DNA from 3 places in the Streptomyces sp. NPDC111744 genome. Region 1 is predicted to be linked to each of the others. Evidence: predicted binding sites of a transcription regulator. Region 1 holds the regulator's gene; each other region holds the start of a gene.
The links. Region 1 encodes HspR, which represses chaperone genes until heat shock. Its sites were predicted from a motif close to TTGAGNNNNNNNNNCTCAA; they were not measured.

Region 1 (4,148 bases):
GGGCTTCGAGGAGAAGCCCGACGTCCCCTCCGGCGCCACCCCCGACGACGCCGAGCCGAAGGCCGCTCCCGCACAGGGGGCGGCCCCGGCCGGGGACGCAAGCGCAGAACTGACCGGTCTGACCGCACAGCTGGACCAGGTACGCACCGCGCTCGGCGAGCGCACCGCGGACCTCCAGCGCCTCCAGGCCGAGTACCAGAACTACCGCCGCCGAGTGGAGCGTGACCGGATCACGGTCCGGGAGATCGCCATCGCGAACCTCCTGACCGAACTCCTGCCCGTGCTCGACGACATCGGCCGCGCACGGGAACACGGCGAACTGGTCGGCGGTTTCAAGTCGGTGGCCGAGTCGCTCGAGACGGTCGCGGCGAAGATGGGACTCCAGCAGTTCGGCAAGGAGGGCGAGCCCTTCGACCCGACGATCCACGAGGCGCTGATGCACAGCTACGCGCCGGACGTCACCGAGACGACGTGCGTGGCGATTCTGCAGCCCGGGTATCGCATCGGCGAGCGCACCATCCGCCCCGCGCGGGTGGCGGTCGCCGAACCGCAGCCGGGAGCGCAGGCGGTGAAGGCCGAGGGGACCGACGAGGCCCCCGCGGCCGGCGAGGACAAGGACAACGGCCCTGAGGAGGGCTGAAGTCGTAGAGATTGAGCGGAACACCGGAAAGGGGGCGCGTCGGGGATGAGCACCAAGGACTTCATCGAGAAGGACTACTACAAGGTCCTCGGCGTCCCCAAGGACGCCACCGAGGCCGAGATCAAGAAGGCGTACCGGAAGCTCGCCCGCGAGTTCCACCCGGACGCCAACAAGGGCAACGTCAAGGCCGAGGAGCGCTTCAAGGAGATCTCCGAGGCCAACGACATCCTCGGCGACCCCAAGAAGCGCAAGGAGTACGACGAGGCGCGCGCCCTCTTCGGCAACGGTGGCTTCCGCCCCGGGCCGGGCGCGGGCGGCGGCAACTTCAACTTCGACCTGGGCGACCTCTTCGGGGGCACCGCGCAACAGGGCGGGGGCGGTTTCGGCGGCGGTTTCGGCGACGTCCTGGGGGGCTTGTTCAACCGGGGTGGCGGCGCGGGCACGCGCACCCAGCCCCGGCGCGGCCAGGACATCGAGTCCGAGGTCACGCTCAGCTTCACGGAGGCCATCGAGGGCGCCACGGTCCCGCTGCGGATGTCCTCGCAGGCCCCCTGCAAGGCCTGTTCGGGCACCGGCGACGCGAACGGCACACCGCGTGTGTGCCCGACCTGCGTCGGCACCGGTCAGGTGGCGCGGGGATCGGGCGGCGGCTTCTCGCTCACCGACCCCTGCCCGGACTGCAAGGGCCGCGGCCTGATCGCGGAGAACCCCTGCCCTGACTGCAAGGGCAGCGGCCGCGCCAAGTCGTCGCGCACCATGCAGGTCCGGATCCCGGCAGGGGTGACGGACGGCCAGCGGATCCGGCTGCGCGGCAAGGGCGCACCGGGCGAGCGGGGCGGCCCGGCGGGCGACCTGTACGTCATGGTCCACGTCGACACCCACCCGGTGTTCGGCCGCAAGGAGGACAACCTCACGGTGACCGTCCCGGTGACCTTCACCGAGGCGGCGCTCGGCGGCGAGGTCAGGGTGCCCACCCTGGGCGGACCGCCGGTCACCCTCAAGCTGCCCCCGGGCACGCCCAACGGCCGCACCATGCGCGCCCGTGGCAAGGGCGCGGTCCGCAAGGACGGCACCCGCGGCGACCTCCTGGTCACCGTCGAGGTGAGTGTCCCGAAGGACCTGTCGGGGAATGCTCGTGACGCACTGGAGGCGTATCGCGAGGCGACCGCGGGCGAGGACCCGCGCGCCGAGCTGTTCGAGGCCGCGAAGGGAGCATGACAGGGATGGACGGCCGTCGACGCAGTGACAGTTTCCGCGGGCCGTATGAACTGACCGAGGAGACCCCGGTCTACGTCATCTCGGTGGCGGCCCAGCTCTCCGGACTGCACCCGCAGACGCTGCGCCAGTACGACCGCCTCGGCCTGGTCTCGCCCGACCGCACGGCCGGGCGGGGCCGCCGCTACTCGGCCCGCGACATCGAACTGCTCCGGCAGGTGCAGACGTTGTCGCAGGACGAGGGCATCAACCTGGCCGGCATCAAGCGCATCATCGAACTGGAGAACCAGGTCGTCGCCCTCCAGGCCCGCGTGGCGGAGATGGAAGCGGCCCTGGACGGCGCGGCGGCCGCCATGCAGCAGCGGGAAGCAGCGGTACACGCCTCGTACCGCCGCGACCTGGTGCCGTATCAGGAGGTCCAGCACACCAGCGCACTGGTGGTGTGGCGGCCGAAGAAGGCCAAGGACTAGCAGCACCTGTGCGAAGGGGCCCGGAGGTTCACCTGAACCTCCGGGCCCCTCGCGTGTCACTCGGCGGGTGCGCTGACCGTCCAGTCGGCGGCCGGAGCCGTCTCTGTGCCGTCCGCCGGCACGCCGGTCACCCAGTAGTAGGACACCGTGCCCACGGCCGCGCCGCCGAGCAGGGTGGGCGGTGGCGAGCACCACGGCTGCGGCCGCGGCGCGTCTGGCTGGGTTCATTCGATCCTCTGGTCGTGTCCGTGACGACGGAGATGGCCGTTACCGATGTCGACCCATGAGGAATGGAGTTGGTTGTACTGATCTTTGCCCACCCGTGAACTCCCTTTGAGTGGAGGGTCCGTAAAGGGTGTTTGGAGGCGATTCCGCTTACTCTTCACAGGTGCAGCGGAGGGTAGTGTTGCGCACTCGTTAAGTAGTTCCGCTTGACGCCGGGTGTGGCGTACGCGTTGTCTTTTCAGACATCTGGGTCGCAAGCAGCCCCATGTCCGGAACGCACTGAAGTGAGCCCCCGTATGCGTCGTATAGCCATGTCTGTGGCCGCGTCCACGATGACCCTCTCGCTCGCCGGCTGCGGCGTGCTCAACGCGACGGGATCGTCGAGCACCGCGAGCCCGACCAAGGGCAACGACATCACGGTGGGTGTGCTGATGCCGGACATCATCAACGCCCGGTACAGAAACTTCGACTACCCGATCATGAAGGCCAAGATCGCCGAGCTCACGAACAAGCAGGGCCGGATCGCGTACGCCAACGCCGGGTCGTCCGCCTCCGCGCAGGCCCAGCAGATGCAGAAGATGATCGACGACAAGGTCGACGTCATCGTCCTGGACTCGGTCGACTCGCACGCCATCGCGGGCACGGTGAAGAAGGCCAGGGACGCGGGCATCCCGGTCATCGCCTACGACCGCCTCGCCGAGGGCCCGATCGACGCCTACGTCTCCTTCGACAACGAGCTGGTCGGCGAGGTGCAGGCCCGTACGCTCCTTGAGGGTCTCGGGCCGAACGTCGACACCTCCGAAAAGGTCATCATGATCAACGGCTCGCCGACGGACCCGAACGCCAAGCAGTTCAAGACGGGCGCCCTGTCCGAGCTGACCGGCAAGGTGACGATCCCGTCCGCGGCCTCGTTCGACACCAAGGACTGGGACCCGGGGATCGCCGAGCAGGAGACCACCAAGGCGATCAACGCGATCGGCAAGAACAACATCGCCGCCGTTTACTCCGCGAACGACGCGATGGCGGGCGGCATCGTCAAGGCCCTCAAGGCGGCCGGCTTCACCAACATGCCGCCGATCACCGGCCAGGACGCCGACCTCGACGCCATTCAGCGGATCATCGTCGGCCAGCAGTACATGACCGTCTACAAGCCCTACCCGAACGAGGCCGAGGCCGCCGCGGAGATGGCCGTCTACAAGGTGCAGGGCAAGGACATCCAGTTCGACGCGCTCACCCAGGACCAGGTCGACAGCCCCACCACCAAGAACATCCCGTCCCAGCTGGTGCAGGTCAACGCCGTGACGAAGAGCAAGATCAAGGACACCGTCGTCGCGGACGGCATCTACAAGGTCTCGCAGATCTGCACCGCCGACTACAAGACGGCGTGCGCGGCGGCCGGCCTCAAGTAGGCCCCGCCCCGCGGCGGCTGCCGCGGGCCACTACGCGGCTCCGGCCGGGGACGACGACCCGCCGGCTGTCGTCGCGGCTCAGGCGCCGGCCCATCAGGGGAGCTGTCCAGGACCTGCTGCATGTCCACGGGCTCCGGGCCGGCGCCGGCGTACTCGACGTACCGTCCGGTCCAGGCGAACGGGCCCAGG
Region 2 (4,148 bases), on a different contig from region 1:
ACGCCCTGCCGTAGCTCCGCGGTGTCGGCGTTCCGTTCCAGCAGCGCCTTCAGTTCGGTGATCGCCGACTCCACGTCGGTCTTCGTGTCGCCCGGCACCCGCTCCTCGTTGTCCCGGATGAACTTCTCGGTCTGGTAGACGAGTTGCTCTGCCTGGTTGCGGGTCTCGGCGGCCTCGCGGCGATTGCGGTCCTCCTCGGCGTACTGCTCGGCCTCCCGCATCATGCGGTCGATGTCGTCCTTGGGGAGGGCGGAGCCGCCGGTCACGGTCATCTTCTGCTCACGGCCGGTCGCCAGGTCCTTCGCCGAGACGTGCATGATCCCGTTCGCGTCGATGTCGAAGGCGACCTCGATCTGCGGTACGCCGCGCGGTGCCGGCGGCAGGCCGGTGAGGTCGAAGACGCCGAGCTTCTTGTTGTAGGCGGCGATCTCCCGTTCGCCCTGGTAGACCTGGATGCCGACCGAGGGCTGGTTGTCGGCGGCGGTCGTGAAGATCTCCGCACGCCGGGTCGGGATCGTGGTGTTGCGCTCGATCAGCTTGGTCATGATGCCGCCCTTGGTCTCGATGCCCAGGGACAGCGGGGTGACGTCGAGGAGCAGGACGTCCTTCACGTCGCCGCGGATGACGCCCGCCTGGAGAGCCGCGCCGACTGCGACCACCTCGTCCGGGTTGACGCCCTTGTGCGGGTCCTTGCCGGTGAGTTCCTTGACCAGGTCGGTGACGGCGGGCATCCGGGTCGAGCCGCCGACCAGGATCACATGGTCGATCGCGGACAGCTCCACGCCCGCGTCCTTGACGGCCTGGTGGAAGGGCTTCTTGCAGCGGTCCAGCAAGTCCGCGGTCAGCTCCTGGAACTGAGCCCGCGTCAGCTTCTCGTCCAGATGCAGCGGGCCCTCGGCGGAGGCCGTGATGTACGGCAGATTGATCGAGGTCTCCGTGGACGAGGACAGCTCGATCTTCGCCTTCTCGGCTCCCTCGCGGAGCCGTTGCAGGGCCATCCTGTCGTTGCCGAGATCGATGCCGTACTGCCCCTTGAAGCGTTTGACCAGGTGCTCGACGATCCGCTGGTCCCAGTCGTCGCCGCCCAGGTGCGTGTCGCCGTTGGTGGCCTTCACCTCGATCACACCGTCGCCGATCTCAAGGAGGGAGACGTCGAAAGTTCCGCCCCCGAGGTCGAAGACGAGGACCGTCTGCTCCTCGCCCCGGTCGAGGCCGTAGGCGAGCGCCGCGGCGGTCGGCTCGTTGATGATCCTCAGCACCTTCAGACCGGCGATCTCCCCGGCCTCCTTGGTGGCCTGCCGCTGGGAGTCGTCGAAATAGGCGGGTACGGTGATCACCGCGTCGGTGACGTCCTCGCCGAGGTACGCCTCGGCATCCCGCTTCAGCTTCTGCAGCACCCGCGCCGACAGCTCCTGGGCCCGGTACCGCGTGCCGTCGACGCTCCCGCTCTCGGGGAACCGCCAGGCCCCGTCGCCCATGTGCCGCTTCACCGAGCGCGCGGTGCGGTCCACGTTGGTCACCGCCTGCCGCTTGGCGACCTCGCCGACCAGCACATCGCCGTTCTTCGCGAAGGCCACCACCGAGGGGGTGGTGCGCGCCCCCTCGGCGTTGGCCACGACGGTGGGCTCACCGCCCTCCAGCACGGCCACCACCGAGTTCGTCGTACCGAGGTCGATTCCGACCGCCCGTGCCATGTCCGTCCCCTTCCGCCCGGCCACTTCCCCGACTCCAGCACAAAACTTGAGCGGGCCGTTGTCAATGCCGGGTACCCCGTAAACGACGATGCCGCGCCCCCTTGACGGGGACGCGGCATCGGAAGGGCCACGACGGTCAGGCGAGCTTCGCGTCCAGGGTGATGGTGGTGCCGGCCAGGGCCTGGCTGACCGGGCAGTTCTTCTTGGCGTCCTCGGCGGCGGCCGCGAAGCCGGCCTCGTCCAGGCCGGGCACCGTGCCCTCGACGGTCAGGTGGATCCCAGTGATGCCCTCACCCGGCTGGAAGGTGACGTCGGCGTTGGTCACCAGCTTGGTGGGCGGGGTGCCGGCCCCGGCCAGGGCGTGCGAGAGGGCCATGGAGAAGCAGCTGGAGTGGGCACCGGCGATCAGCTCCTCCGGGCTGGTCTTGCCGTTCGCCTCCTGGGAACGGGAGGCCCATGTGACCGGCTGCTCGCCGATACCGGAGGAGTCGAAGGTGATGACACCGTTGCCCTCGAGGAGGTTGCCTTCCCAAACGGTGTGTGCGGTGCGCGTGGTGGCCACGGTTGTTCCTTTCGGCGTACGGGGGCGAGTGAACCGGTTTCGCTGCCTCCCATCCGATCACATCCTTGCTCACCGCACGCGGAAGACCGGCCCACGGGGAGTGAACGGCAGGCGACGGCCGTCGGGGACGAGGTACGCGTGCTCCCGCCGCACCCGCAGGACGTCGCACCAGCCGTCGGTGATCACCAGGACCGGTGCGTTCGGCGGGAAGTCGTCCGCGCGGTGCAACAGGTCGATACCGGGCTGGAGGACGGTACCGCCGCGGCCGTGCACCCGGACCCGCCCGGCGATCTCGGTCGTCGGCAGGTACCCGGCGTCGTGCGGGGCGGCGTCGCAGAACACGACACGGGCGGCCGGTACGTCACGGGCCTCGGCGTAGGAGGCGATCGCGCCGAGGGCCTTGCCGAGCAGGGTGCGGTCCATGGAGCCGGAGGTGTCCAGGACCACGCCGAAGGTGCAGCGGGCGACCTCCTCGGGCGGGAAGTACCGGCCGGCGCGCGGGATGTCCGGGGTGGACGACTGGCGGCGGGAGGGCCGGGCGTACGACCGTACGGCTTCCGGACGGGGCACGAACTCGTCGAACCAGCGGGCGAGTCGGGCGTCCCAGGGCAGCGGTGGATGGCTGAGCGCGCGGATCTCCTCGACCAGGCCGCCGGGCAGGAAACCGCGGCCCTGCGCCTGGTGCAGGTCGAGGCCCTGGCCAAGGCCCCGGCGGTAGAACTCGTCGAGGTCGACACAGGCACCGGGCGGCCCGATCGGCGCGCCCAGGACATCGCCGCGTCCCTTGCCCCGCAGAGTGGCGAGGCGCCGCATCCGGCGCAGGTCGACGGCGATCCGGTCGTACACCTCCTCCGCCGACAGGTCTTTCAACTCCGGGTCGTGCAGCAGCCCTTCGGGCATGGTGCCGACCCGCATCTCGACCAGCCAGCCGTTGATGACGTAGTCGCAGGCGATGTTGAAGAGGTAGGGGTCGCGGCCGCCGAGGCGGTCGCCGTGGCGCAGGGCGGCGTGCAGCATCTCGTGGGCGAGGACGAACCGCCATTCCTCGCCCTCCAGGGTGCGCAGCGGATTGACGTAGATCTCGCCCGCCTCGGGATTGACGGCGGCGATGGCGATGTCGTGGGCACGGGCCAGTTCGGCGTCGGCCACCAGCTTGATCCCGGCCGCGATACCGCCGAGCAGCGGATAGGAGGAGACGAACCAGCTCAGCCCTTGTTCCCACGGGCGCAGCGGAGTCGGCGGCCCGGTCATGGAGGTGCGGCGGCCGCCGGCCAGGTCCATCGCCCGGGACATGGTGCGGGTCAGCGCGTGCGCGAACCCGACCTGCCAGTCGGGGACCTGGCCCGCCCACTCGTTCCAGGGGAGGAGGAGCTGGTCGGGTTCGCCACCACTGGTGCCACCGCGCTCATAGACGGCCGGGACACTGCCGACGCGGCGCCAGCCGGCGGCGAGCCGTTCCTCGTCACCCCCCGGGTAGGACGCCGGCAGATGGTCCGGTGCCTCGCCGACCGGGAAGGTCTGCAGGAAGCGGTTGACGACGGTGCAGCGGGCGGCGAGGTCGTAACGGTCGGGCTGGGTGCGCGGTCCGGTGGCGGCGGGCAGGTGGCCGAAGCCCAGATGGATGGTGCAGTGCGCCAACGCCCAGGCCCACTCGGCGGGTTCGGCGCGCCGGGTGGCGTGGGCGTGCAGCACACCGTCGGAGTCGGCCCGGACGAGGCCTTCGTGGGGCGCCAGTTCGCAGTTCTCGTGCCGGCAGATGGTGAACTCGACGGCGCGCAGGGCAGGGTTGGCGCGCAGCAGCTCGACCCCGGCCGCGAAGTTCTCCGCGGCGGGGTCCTTCTTCTGCTCCTTCTTCTGCTCCTTCTTCTGTTCCTTGCGGCCGCCACGGCTCA
Region 3 (4,148 bases), on a different contig from region 1:
GTCGTCATGGTGACGCCGGCGCTCGGGCCGTCCTTCGGGACCGCGCCGGCCGGGAAGTGGATGTGCACGCCCCGCTCCTTCAGGTCGCCGACCGGGAGCTCCAGTTCCGCGCCGTGCGAGCGCAGGAAGGACAGGGCGATCTGCGCGCTCTCCTTCATCACGTCACCCAGCTGCCCGGTGAGGGTCAGCCCCGCCGCGCCCGTCTCCGGGTCGGCCAGGGACGCCTCCACGAAGAGGACGTCTCCGCCCGCTCCGGTGACCGCCAGACCCGTCGCCACACCCGGGACCGCCGTACGGCGCTCGGCCGGGTCCTGGGCGGACTCGGGCACGTGGTGCGGCCGGCCGATCAGGGCGCGCAGGTCCTCGTCCCTGACGGTGAACGGCAGCTCCCGCTGACCCAGTTCGTGCTGGGCCGCGACCTTGCGCAGCAGCCGGGCGATCGACCGTTCCAGGTTACGGACGCCCGCCTCACGGGTGTACTCGCCGGCGAGCTTGCGCAGCGCGCTCTCGTCCAGGACGACCTCGTCCTTGTCGATGCCCGCCCGCTCCAGCTGGCGCGGAAGCAGGTGGTCACGGGCGATGACGATCTTCTCGTCCTCGGTGTAGCCGTCCAGGCGGACCAGCTCCATACGGTCGAGCAGGGCCTCCGGGATGGCCTCCAGGACGTTGGCGGTGGCGAGGAAGACGACGTCGGACAGGTCGAGTTCGACTTCCAGGTAGTGGTCGCGGAAGGTGTGGTTCTGCGCCGGGTCGAGGACTTCGAGCAGGGCGGCCGCCGGGTCGCCCCGGAAGTCGGACCCCACCTTGTCGATCTCGTCGAGCAGGACGACCGGGTTCATCGAACCGGCCTCCTTGATGGCACGGACGATCCGGCCGGGCAGCGCACCCACGTACGTACGGCGGTGACCACGGATCTCGGCCTCGTCACGGACGCCACCGAGGGCGACCCGGACGAACTTCCGCCCCATCGCGTGCGCGACGGACTCGCCGAGCGAGGTCTTGCCGACACCGGGCGGACCGACGAGCGCCAGCACGGCACCGCCACGGCGACCGCCGATGACCCCGAGCCCCCGGTCGCTACGGCGCTTGCGCACCGCCAGGTACTCGGTGATCCGCTCCTTCACGTCCTCCAGACCGGCGTGCTCGGCGTCCAGGACCGCCTTGGCGCCCTGGATGTCGTAGGCGTCCTCGGTCCTCTCGTTCCACGGCAGTTCGAGCACCGTGTCCAGCCAGGTGCGGATCCAGGAGCCCTCGGGCGACTGGTCGCTGGACCGCTCCAGCTTGTCGACCTCCTTGAGGGCGGCCTCGCGGACCTTCTCCGGCAGGTCGGCGGCCTCCACCCGGGTGCGGTAGTCGTCGGACTCCTCGCCGTCCTTCTCACCGTTCAGCTCGCGCAGCTCCTTACGGACGGCTTCGAGCTGGCGGCGCAGCAGGAACTCGCGCTGCTGCTTGTCGACGCCCTCCTGGACGTCCTTGGCGATGGTCTCGGCCACGTCCTGCTCGGCGAGATGGTCGCGCAGCTGCTGGGTGGCGAGCTTCAGTCGGGCGACCGGGTCGGCGGTCTCGAGCAGCTCGACCTTCTGGTCGGTGGTCAGGAACGGCGAGTAACCGGAGTTGTCGGCGAGCGCGGAGACGTCGTCGATGGCCTGGACACGGTCGACGACCTGCCAGGCGGCTCGCTTGCGCAGCCAGGCGGTGGCGAGGGCCTTGTACTCCTTGACCAGTTCGGTGACATGACCGGGCACCGGGTCCGGGACGTTCTCCTCGATGCGGGTGCCCTCCACCCACAGGGCGGCACCCGGGCCGGTGGTACCGGCGCCGATGCGCACCCGGTAACGGCCGCGGATCAGCGCGCCCGGGTCACCGTCGGCCAGCCGGCCGACCTGCTCAACGGTGCCGAGCACACCGGTGCTCGGGTAGCTCCCGTCGATACGCGGTACCAGCAGCACCCTGGGCTTTCCGGGCTCGGTACGGGCCGCGGCCTGGGCGGCCTCCACGGCGGCACGGACATCGGGGTCCTTGAGGTCCAGCGGGACCACCATCCCGGGCAGCACGACCTCGCCGTCGAGCGGCAGCACAGGGAGGGTGAGTGATGCGGACGTCGAAGCCATGATCTCCCCTTCGGCATTGAACTTGAGCTATGCCGACTCAATGCACATGAGCCTCTGAATGTTCCCCGGGGCGTGTTCGCTTTGAGCGATCGGGTAGTGACCTGGCGGAAACAGGAAACCGCGGAGGGAAAACAGTTGAGCCGCGCGGGTGCATTCCCCGTACGGTCGGCCGATGACCGACACAGACCTCGCGGCGACCCTGCTCGCCGCTTACGACACCGAGATGCGCGCCGTCCAGCCGAACCCGGCGCGCTGGTCGCACTACGGGCGACCCGAGCGGCGGCCCTGGCCGGGCCTACCTGCACGTGGACGCGTCGGCCGACAGCTGCCCGATCCTGAGGCGCCTGGGCTTCACGACGGTGACGACGACCACGCCGTACGTCTGGACGCCGGCCGGCTGACGTGCGCGGCGCCTGCGAGGCCGGGGGCGGGATGGTGCTCCGGGGGCGCTCGACGCGCTGGACGCCGCGCGGTTACGCGGCGGTGACACCGGCCGGGACCGGAGCCTGGTGCCGCTCCCGGTACCAGCGCCGTACCACCGGCCAGAGTGCCGTCCCGATGCCCAGCGAGATCAGATGCCCCCAGTTGGTCATCGGGTCCTCGAAGGCGATGAGGTCCTCGAGGAGGCTGTAGCCGACCAGGGCGAGCAGGGGCCAGCGCACCCAGGGGGTGAGCAGGCCGGAGAGGGCACCGATGCTGGCGGTCACGCCGAAGCTGATGCCGTAGTCGAGGCGGTGCAGGGAGGTGCCGGGGAGGTGGCCGGCCAGGACCGCGAGGCCGACCGGGACCTCGGTGGCGAGGGTGGCCAGCACATGGCCCGCCAGGAAGACGAGGATCGCCCGGGCGCCCCCTATCCGCCGCTCCAGTGCGGTCAGGACGAGCACGAAGGCGAGGGCGTACGGAGAGAGGAGGCCGCCCGCGATCCACAGCGCGCTGGCCAGCAGGACGAAGGCCGGGGTGCGGAGGAGGTGGGCGACGTCGGTACTGGAGTCCTGGTAGACGGAGTGCAGGAGGCCGGGGCTGGCGTAACCGGCGAAGAGCGAGGTCAGCGCGAGGATCACCGTGTAGGTGAAGGTGACCGGGGTGCCGGTGGGGCTGGGGAGCAACCGCCGGGGGCGCACCCGGAGGGGGCGCACCCGGAGGGCGGGGCGCGGGGTCTTCGGGGCGGCGTCCGCGACCCAGCCGCGCTGGCGGGGCACACCGTCCAGCAGGGCACCGACCTCCGCGGCCGGAAGGGGCTCGGGCGGGGGCGTCGATGCGACCCTCGCGGTCCGTTCCACGGTGAGGCGCTCCTTCCGTTTCGCTCCACCCTTCGCCGTCCCTGGAGTCGCTGTCTATGACCGAGGCCACGTGCGGAGCGATTCACAGGATTTTCTGAAGAACCATGAGGGGTTGGGAGGAACCATATGAGCCACCCGAGGCCACCGGCGGGCGCGAAGCGCCGGGCGGCCCCTCGAACGAGTGACACCCGTGCGACCGTCCGACGCCCGTAATTCGCATGGCCGCAAAGCCCTGTTGAGGCAGGATGGCCGACATGGCGGAGATGACTGGCGCGACTTCCGTGGCCGACTGCCCTCCCGTGGTCCTGGACCGGCGCGAAGGGCCGTACGGCGAGGTGGTCCTGCGCCGACACGGCGGACTGCTGCAGATCATCGCCAACGGCTGCTTCCTGATGGACACCTCCGACGGCCGTTCGGAGCGGCTGCTCGTGGACGCCGCCCGGGAGGCCCTGGACGGGCGGTCGGATCCGGCGGTGCTGATCGGCGGGCTCGGTGTCGGGTTCTCGCTCGCGCACGCCGCGCGGGATCCCCGCTGGGGGCGGATCACGGTCGTGGAGCGGGAACCCGCGGTCGTCGGCTGGCATCGGGACGGTCCGCTGTCCCCGCTCTCCGCGCGCGCGTTCGCCGATCCGCGCACGGTGATCGTCGAGGACGATCTCGTCGCGTACGTCAATGAGACTTCCGACACATTCGACGCGCTGTGCCTGGACATCGACAACGGGCCCGGCTGGACCGTCGACAAGGGCAACGAGGGCCT

Region 2: dnaK (molecular chaperone DnaK) is a predicted target of HspR. The motif match lies at 1,741-1,759, and genes of this name have one in related genera.
Region 3: lon (endopeptidase La) is a predicted target of HspR. The motif match lies at 2,134-2,152, and genes of this name have one in related genera.

The regions. Positions count from the first base shown of each region.
Region 1 covers NZ_JBVKCG010000018.1:10,638-14,785, forward strand. Annotated here, with positions in the region: gene grpE (nucleotide exchange factor GrpE) at 1-640, shown strand, start outside; gene dnaJ (molecular chaperone DnaJ) at 686-1,858, shown strand; gene ACZ7OO_RS31880 (heat shock protein transcriptional repressor HspR) at 1,864-2,325, shown strand; gene ACZ7OO_RS31885 (sugar ABC transporter substrate-binding protein) at 2,847-3,959, shown strand.
Region 2 covers NZ_JBVKCG010000029.1:10,472-14,619, reverse strand. Annotated here, with positions in the region: gene dnaK (molecular chaperone DnaK) at 1-1,694, opposite strand, end outside; gene ACZ7OO_RS38405 (OsmC family peroxiredoxin) at 1,831-2,256, opposite strand; gene ACZ7OO_RS38400 (vWA domain-containing protein) at 2,326-4,148, opposite strand, start outside; gene ACZ7OO_RS38395 (ATP-binding protein) at 4,146-4,148, opposite strand, start outside.
Region 3 covers NZ_JBVKCG010000001.1:33,682-37,829, forward strand. Annotated here, with positions in the region: gene lon (endopeptidase La) at 1-2,111, opposite strand, end outside; partial or broken gene ACZ7OO_RS00185 (GNAT family N-acetyltransferase) at 2,361-2,512, shown strand; gene ACZ7OO_RS00190 (rhomboid-like protein) at 2,585-3,391, opposite strand; gene ACZ7OO_RS00195 (spermine/spermidine synthase domain-containing protein) at 3,655-4,148, shown strand, end outside.